DNA from 2 places in the Ruminococcus sp. NATIVEDY160 genome. Region 2 is predicted to be linked to the other one. Evidence: predicted binding sites of a transcription regulator. Region 2 holds the regulator's gene; the other holds the start of a gene.

Region 1 (4,421 bases), 930 kb from region 2:
GTCGACCTCAGGAACCACGGGAAAGCGCGTTGTAGCCTTCTACACCCAGAATGATATCGACATCTGGGAGGAGTGCACCGCCAGAGCCATCGTCGCCGTCGGCGGCACAGAGGACGATGTGTGCCAGGTTTGCTACGGCTACGGCCTGTTTACGGGCGGCGCGGGACTTCACGGCGGCTCACACAGAGTCGGCTGTCTGACACTTCCCATGTCGTCGGGCAACACCGAGCGCCAGATCCAGTTCATGATGGACTTAGGCTCCACTATCCTCTGCTGCACACCCTCATACGCTGCGTACATCGGTGAGACCCTCGCCGAGATGGGCTACAAGCCCGAGGACAACAAGCTCAAGGCAGGTATCTTCGGCGCGGAGCCGTGGACGGAGGAAATGAGACGCAATATCGAGGAGAGCCTCGGCATCAAGGCTTACGATATTTACGGTCTGACCGAAATCAGCGGTCCCGGCGTTTCCTTCGAGTGTGAGGAACAGCGCGGAATGCACATCAACGAGGACCACTTCTATGCCGAGATCATCGATCCCGATACGGGCGAGGCTCTTCCCGAGGGCTCAAAGGGCGAGCTCGTATTCACCGCTCTCGACAAGGAAGCCTTTCCGCTTCTCCGTTACAGAACACGCGATATCTGTGTGCTGACCCGCGAGAAGTGCTCCTGCGGCAGAACTCACGTCAGAATGTGCAAGCCCATGGGAAGAAGCGACGATATGATGATTATCCGCGGTGTAAACGTATTCCCGAGCCAGATCGAAACCGTTCTGCTCAATCAGGGCTACACACCCAACTATCAGATCATCATCGACCGCAAGAACAACAGCGATACCTTTGATATCAACGTCGAGCTCAAGCCCGAGTTCTTCTCGGATATCGTTTCCGAGAACCTCGCCAAGGAAAAGAAGCTCGAATCCGCGATGCGCACCATGCTGGGCATCGGCCCGAAAATCCACCTTGTGCCGCCTAAGTCAATCACCCGCAGCGAAGGCAAGGCTGTCCGCGTTATTGACAAGCGCAAGCTGCACGACTGATCCCGTTATCGGAGAAAGGAACAATTATGGCAATCCGACAAGTTTCCGTTTTTGTAGAAAACCGCCCGGGCAAGCTGCATGAAACCCTCAAGATGATTGCTGACTCGGGACTTAATATCCGCGCTCTGAGCATTGCCGAGACAAAGGACTTCGGCATTCTCCGCCTGATCACCTCCGACACACCCAAGACAATCGAGGTTCTCAGCAAGGAGTCTATCATCAACACAACCACCGTCATCGCCGCAAAGCTCGAGGACAGGGTAGGCGCACTCTGCTATGTGCTTGATTTTCTCGCGCAGGCTGAGGTCAATATCGAATATATCTACGCCTTCACAGCCTCCGAGGATTTCGGCGCGTACGTTGTTATCCGCGTAGACGACGCTCAGAAGGCTGAGGAGGTTCTTAAAGCGCACAACATTCCCACACTCTGTGAGGACGACATCAAGGACATCTGAAAAGCGCGTTTCGGCGGTATGGCAGTCAGAACCGTCCGGTACTATGACAAGCGCCGTATTCTGACCCCGTCCTGCGGACACAAAGGCTTCTGCGTAGAGATCGCAAGACCTAAAGAAAACAACTAAAAGATTCACTCCCCGAACTGCCGGGGAGTGTTTTGTTCTATCAGGAAAGCCGCGCGCATATAATTTAAAATACCCTTGTTTTTCACTGTTTTGAAAAAAAGTCAAACAAAGTCAAGAAAACCCCTTGACATTTCCGAAAAATGGTATACAATAGTATTAGCACTCAGGAAATGAGAGTGCTAATAACTTTATATATTAAAAATAGGAGGCTATTTTTTTATGACTATTAAACCCTTACTTGACAGAGTAGTACTTAAGGTTGAGGAAGCGGAGGAAAAGACCAAGAGCGGTATTATCCTTTCCTCAGCGGCTCAGGAGAAGCCGCAGTTTGCCACAGTTGTCGCGGTAGGCCCCGGCGGCGTTGTTGACGGCAAGGAAGTTGAAATGTACGTAAAAGAAGGCGACAAGGTAATCGCGTCCAAGTACGCGGGCACCATGGTCAAGCTCGACGGTGAGGAATACACCATCGTCAGCCAGTCCGACATTCTCGCCAAGGTTGAATAATTCAGGAGGTATATGATTATGGCTAAGCAGATTGCATACGGTGAAGACGCAAGAAAGGCTCTGATGAAGGGCATCGACCAGCTTGCGGACACAGTTAAGATCACACTCGGACCCAAGGGCAGAAACGTCGTTCTCGACAAGAAGTACGGCGCGCCCCTTATCACAAACGACGGCGTAACTATCGCCAAGGAAATCGAGCTCGACGATCCCTTTGAGAACATGGGCGCTCAGCTCGTAAAGGAAGTTTCCATCAAGACAAACGACGTTGCCGGCGACGGTACAACGACTGCCACACTTCTCGCTCAGGCTCTCATTCGCGAGGGCATGAAGAACGTTACCGCCGGCGCTAACCCCATGGTACTCAAGAAGGGTATCGCGGACGCAGTTAACGTAGCTGTTCAGGCTGTCATCAAGAACAGCCAGCAGGTTTCCGGCACAGACGACATCGCTCGTGTCGCTACCGTTTCCTCACAGGACGAGTTCATCGGCAAGCTTATTGCCGAGGCTATGGAGAAGGTAACCACCGACGGCGTTATCACCGTCGAGGAGAGCAAGACTGCCGAGACCTACAGCGAGGTCGTAGAGGGCATGATGTTCGACAGAGGCTACATTGCTCCCTACATGGTAACAGACACCGACAAGATGGTTGCCGAGCTCGACAATCCTCTGATTCTCATTACAGACAAGAAGATCTCGACAACCCAGGAGATTCTCCCGATTCTGGAGGCTATCGTACAGTCAGGAAGAAAGCTCCTTATCATCGCCGAGGACGTTGAGGGTGAGGCTCTCACAACTCTCGTACTCAACAAGCTCCGCGGCACCTTCACCGTTGTTGCTGTCAAGGCTCCGGGCTTTGGCGACAGACGCAAGGAGATGCTCCAGGATATCGCTACCCTCACAGGCGGCACAGTGATCACCTCTGACCTCGGTCTTGAGCTCAAGGACACAACTGTTGACCAGCTCGGTACAGCCCGTCAGGTCAAGATTGAGAAGGAGAACACCATCATCGTTGATGGTGCAGGCGACAAGGATGCTATCAAGGGCAGAGTTGCTCAGATCCGTCAGCAGATCGAGACCACAACCTCCGACTTCGACCGTGAGAAGCTCCAGGAGCGTCTTGCAAAGCTCGCGGGCGGCGTAGCCGTTATCAAGGTCGGCGCTGCAACAGAGATCGAGATGAAGGAAAAGAAGCTCCGCATCGAGGACGCTCTCGCCGCTACAAAGGCTGCCGTTGAGGAAGGCATCGTAGCAGGCGGCGGTATCGCTTGCATGAACGCTATCCCCGCTGTCGCTGAGTTTGTTGACACACTCGAGGGCGACGCTAAGACAGGCGCTAAGATCGTTCTCAAGGCTCTTGAGGAGCCGCTCCGTCAGATCGCCGCGAACGCGGGTCTTGAGGGCAGCGTGATCGCCGAGAACGTCAAGAGAGAGAACAAGGTCGGCTACGGCTTCAACGCTCTCACAGAGGAGTACACAGACATGGTTGCCGCGGGTATCGTTGATCCTACAAAGGTTACCAGAAGCGCGCTTGAGAATGCTTCGTCAGTCGCTTCCATGGTTCTCACCACAGAGAGCCTTGTTGCGGATATCAAGGAGCCCACACCTCCCGCACCCGCAGCACCCGACATGGGCGGCATGTATTAATAATGAATAAACGTCAAGGGTACGCTTTGTACCCTTGATTTTTTTTCGCCCATGTATTATAATGTCACTGTTAGGTGGTGTAATTATGAAAATAAAAGAAGATTTTGTACTCCGCAAGGTTGCGGATTCATATGTTGTCGTTCCCGTTAACAAGCTGACGCTTGATTTCAACGGTATCATTACCCTCAACGAAACAGGAGCGGTTCTTTTTGAGAAAATGCAGAAGGGTACAAGCAGGGAAGAGCTGATAGAAAACCTTCTTGCCGAATACGACGTTTCTCCCGAGAAGGCGGCGGCTGATGTAGATAAATTCATTCAGAAAGCAAAGGATGCTGATGTCCTTGAATAAAGAGGTTCAGCTCGACGAGGTGATAGCGATCATCTCCGAGAAGCTAAAGGCGGGCGGAACCGTGACCTTCACTCCGAACGGAACAAGTATGCTGCCGATGCTGCGCGACGGCGAGGACGTTGTTGTGCTCAAGGGCACCGAGGGAAAAAGGCTGCATCTGTTTGACGTACCTCTTTACCGCAGGGATAACGGGCAGTACGTGCTGCACCGCGTTATAGATTTTTGCCGCGACGGGTCTTACGTCATGTGCGGCGACAATCAGTTCGCAAGGGAAAAGGGGATCCGCGACGACCAGATCATCGCG
Region 2 (4,421 bases):
AGATATTCCTCCTTTTATAATTTGCTATGAATTTTCAGCCAATTACAATATATCATAATCATTCGGAAAAAGCAATAAGATTTGCATATTTTTTGTTTGGCAAAAGTCAGTTTTTTAGTCGGTAATATTTAAAAATCGGAGCGAAGCGACCCTTAATTTTCAACTTTCAATTTTACATTTTCAATTAATTCTAATTCGTCCAGATGAGCGTCGAAAAGAATTGCTCGTACGCGTCGTCCCAGCCGTCGATAGCGTTTACGCCGCCGCCGTTGACGCTTCTGAGCTTCGCGTCGCTCGCGGTCATTCCTACGGTGAACAGCTCGCCTGCGTTAATGTCATAGCCCTTGCTCCGGCAGAACGCGCAGAAGTCCTCGACGGGGTTGTTGCTTGCGCGGGTTTTCAGCAGCGCGATCTTGAGGTCGGGGTCGGCCTTCGCGTCTTTGAGCAGGCGCTCGAGTTCAATTTCTATCATAATAATCCCTCCAAATAAAGAAAAAAAGGCGGTATATTTGTACCGCCTTTGGTTTCGCAATTATTCGATTGAGTTGTCGAGATACTCCATCAGCTCTTCGTCGTCCTTTTTCTGCTTGTCCTTGACAATCAGGAACGCGGTGAGAGCTGCAGACGCCGCAGCAACAATTGAAATGATGCCGATGATCCACATAAACTTTTTGTTTTTCATAATCGTTGACCTCCAATATAGTTAGTATTTACAATCAAGCTGTGTATACTTCTATTCTAAACATTTTTTTATAAAAAGTCAACAGAAAAACAAAAAAAGCAGAGGAAAATCTCTGCCTTTATCGTATCGTGATTGCTCTTACGCGGAAGCGTTAAGGCGCTTCGCGAGATTAGACTTGCTTCTTGCAGCAGTGTTCTTGTGAAGAATTCCCTTGGCAACTGCCTGGTCGATTTTCTTTGTAGCAAGACGAACTGCCTCCTGCTTGTTATCTGCGTTGGTGTCGATCGCGTAGAACGCCTTCTTGATGGCGGTTCTGAGAGCGGACTTGTTGGCCTTGTTGCGGGCTGTCTTAGAAGCGATAACCTTTACGCGCTTTTTAGCTGACTTAATGTTGGGCATTGTCCCACCTCCTTAAAATAGCAGTCATACAAGTGTTATTCTAGCATACATTTGGCTAAAAATCAAGCGTTTTTTCAAAAAAAGTACGGTTTTTCGCAGTTTCGCCGCGCTGCAACAATATCTTGTGGCGCGGAAACGGTCTGCGTCTATATGCGGTTCAGTTTTCCTCGCGGCCGTCCTCGCAGTGCTCACAGTGGCAGTCCTCCGCGTGAGGAACGGTCTTGTTCCGGGTATTGAACTGAGCCTTTCTGCCGCGGTACCAGATGAAAACGACCACTATCAGAAAGACTATCAGCACTCCTCTGAACACGTGACCCATAACTCCGTCGAACACAGGCAGTCCGCCGAACGCCTCAAGCCCGTACCATACCGACATGAATAAAAAGAAAACCGTCAGCAGGTAGCCCACAAGACCGTGCTTTCTGCCGATAAAGAAGCAGAGCACGGCAAGCACCGCCCAGAGAAAGACATAGAAATAGTGAATAAACGGCATAAGCGGCTCCTTTCCTTAGTATATCCGAAAATGCGCTGTGGTGAACATATATATTGTATAATAAACGCCGCTCAAAATCAAGTGGATTGTGAACGGGACGTGAAACTTTTGTAAATTGGAAAATATTTTTAATAAAATGCTTGACTTTTTCTGACTTTGGGGGTATAGTAATGATAGAGTCAATTAGCACTCACCACCCGAGAGTGCTAAAAGCAAAAATCAAGGAGGAACAGACATGACCCCTGCCGCGAGAAAAGAAACGATTCTCGCCGCCATCGTCGAGAGCTTTATCCAAAGCGGCGAGCCTGTCGGCTCAAAGGCGCTGCTCGGCGGAACAGGGCTTCAGGTTTCCTCGGCAACCGTCCGCAACGATATGGCTGAGCTCACCGCTCAGGGGTATCTCGTGCAGCCGCACACCTCGGCGGGACGCGTTCCCACTGCCTTGGGCTACCGCTACTACGTCGACAACGTGATGCGCGTAACTCCTCTGGCACAGGTCGCGGCGGCATATATCCGCGACTCGCTCGGCAAGCTCGCCGATTCTCCCGAGATGATTTTGCAGGGAGCGGCGGATCTGACGGAGCAGCTCACGGGTTCGGTTGCACTCGCCACCACCCCTGCGGCAGACAATTGCAGGGTCAGGCGGCTCAGCTTTGTGCAGACGGGCAGACATACCGCGATGGCGGTGCTTATCTGCTCAAACGGCGTGATACGCACGCGGCTTTTCCGGTGCGCGTTCGTGATCACCCCCGAGATCATCACGATGTTCGACAAATCGCTCAACGAGCTTTTCGCGGGCGTAGAGGTCGGTGTGATCGGACAGCCGTTCATTCAGTCCGCAGCGGTTCGCTTCGGCGAGCTGTCGCTGTTCATGCCGCCGGCGCTTATCGCGATAATGGAAGCGGCGCAGCAGGCGGCGAAGGTAAGCGTGAAGCACAGCAAGCTGAGCAGACTTATTTTCAACTACGGCGCATCGGCGTCGGTCAGCAGGGAGTTCATCGACTTTCTGCAGAACGAGCGCGACGTTGCGGCAATGCTCAGCCGCAGACCGCAGCATACGGCGGTCACCATCGGCACCGAGAACAGGCGCGTGGAGCTTAGCAAAAGCGCGGTGTTCTCAACGCGCTACAGCATAGACGGCACACCCTCGGGCGTGCTCGCGATAATAACGGCGCAGCGGACGGATTACGCGAGAAACATCGCGATAATCGAATGCGTTGCACAGTGCGCGGGCGAGCTGATGGAAGAGCTTATTGAAACAACAGATTAACCCTGAAGGAGATGAATAAAATGTCAGAGAAGAACAAGGCTGAGATCCCCGAGGAGGAGATTCAGGCTGAACAGACCGTCGAGGAGGTTGAAGCCGAGGCGGTCGACGCTGAGGACATTCCCGACGAGCGCGATGAAAAAATCGGGAAGCTCGAGGCGGAGCTTGCCGCTCAGAAGGACAGATACATGAGGCTCGCGGCGGAGTACGACAACTACCGCAAGCGCACCGCGAACGAGAAGCTCGGCATTTATGACGACGCTACCTCGAAGGCGGTCACGGAGATTCTTCCCGTAGCGGACAGCGTGAGAATGGCGCTCGAGAACCTCAAGGATTCCGACCCCGAGATCATCAAGGGCGTTGAGCTGATAAAGAGCCAGCTCGACCGCTCGTTTGAGAAGCTCAGGATCGAGAGCTACGGCGAGGTCGGCGACGAATTTGACCCGAACCTGCACAACGCGATTTCGATGGTGGACAGCGAGGAGCTGAAATCCAACCAGATCGCCGCGGTATTCCAGACGGGCTACAAAATCGGCGACAAAATCATCAGACACGCAATGGTACAGGTCGTTAACTAAAATATACTCGGAGCGAAGCGACCATAAATTTTCAATTTTCAATTTTTCATTTTCAATTAAAATAATTCGGAGGTATTAATTATGGCAAAGACAATCGGTATAGATTTAGGTACAACAAACTCATGCGTAGCGGTAATCGAAGGCGGCGAGCCCGTAGTAATCGCAAACGCTGAAGGTTCAAGAACAACTCCCTCAGTCGTAGCATTCTCCAAGGACGGCGAGAGAATGGTAGGTCAGGTCGCAAAGCGCCAGGCTATCACCAACCCCGACAGAACCGTTTCCTCTATCAAGAGAGAAATGGGTACAGCGTACAAGGTAGCGATCGACGGCAAGAGCTACACACCCCAGGAGATTTCCGCTATGATTCTCCAGAAGCTCAAGGCTGATGCTGAGGCTTACCTCGGCGAGACCGTAACACAGGCTGTCATCACCGTTCCCGCATACTTCACCGACGCACAGCGTCAGGCTACAAAGGACGCAGGCAAGATCGCGGGTCTTGATGTAAAGAGAATCATCAACGAGCCTACAGCGGCAGCGCTTTCCTACGGCGTTGACAAGGAGAACGACCAGAAGGTCATGGTATACGACCTCGGCGGCGGCACCTTCGACGTAAGTATCATCGAGATGGGCGACGGCGTACAGGAGGTTCTCGCAACCGCAGGTAACAACCGTCTCGGCGGCGACGACTTCGACAAGCGCATCATCGACTGGATGGTAGCTTCCTTCAAGACAGAAACAGGCATCGACCTTTCATCTGATAAAATGGCAATGCAGCGCCTCAAGGAGGCTGCTGAGAAGGCAAAGATCGAGCTTTCGGGCGTAACGACCTCCTCGATCAACCTGCCCTTCATCACTGCCGATCAGACAGGTCCCAAGCACCTCGACCTCACCCTCACAAGAGCTAAGTTCAACGAGCTGACCTCTGACCTCGTAGAGGCTACAATGGGTCCCGTACGTTCCGCTCTCTCAGACTCAGGTCTGCAGATCGGTCAGATCGACAAG

Evidence for each region. Region 2 encodes HrcA, which represses chaperone genes, less so after heat shock. Its sites were predicted from a motif close to TGTTAGCACTCNNNNNNNNNGAGTGCTAACA; they were not measured.
Region 1: the regulator HrcA is predicted to act here: its motif matches at 1,775-1,805, upstream of groES (co-chaperone GroES).

The regions. Positions count from the first base shown of each region.
Region 1 covers NZ_CP162391.1:1,006,985-1,011,405, forward strand. The annotation lists gene AB1I49_RS04930 (phenylacetate--CoA ligase family protein) at 1-1,039, shown strand, start outside; gene AB1I49_RS04935 (ACT domain-containing protein) at 1,066-1,494, shown strand; gene groES (co-chaperone GroES) at 1,840-2,124, shown strand; gene groL (chaperonin GroEL) at 2,143-3,768, shown strand; gene AB1I49_RS04950 (PqqD family protein) at 3,854-4,117, shown strand; gene AB1I49_RS04955 (S24/S26 family peptidase) at 4,110-4,421, shown strand, end outside.
Region 2 covers NZ_CP162391.1:72,395-76,815, forward strand. The annotation lists gene AB1I49_RS00355 (hypothetical protein) at 191-472, opposite strand; gene AB1I49_RS00360 (hypothetical protein) at 533-682, opposite strand; gene rpsT (30S ribosomal protein S20) at 821-1,081, opposite strand; gene AB1I49_RS00370 (hypothetical protein) at 1,239-1,574, opposite strand; gene hrcA (heat-inducible transcriptional repressor HrcA) at 1,810-2,844, shown strand; gene grpE (nucleotide exchange factor GrpE) at 2,865-3,419, shown strand; gene dnaK (molecular chaperone DnaK) at 3,501-4,421, shown strand, end outside.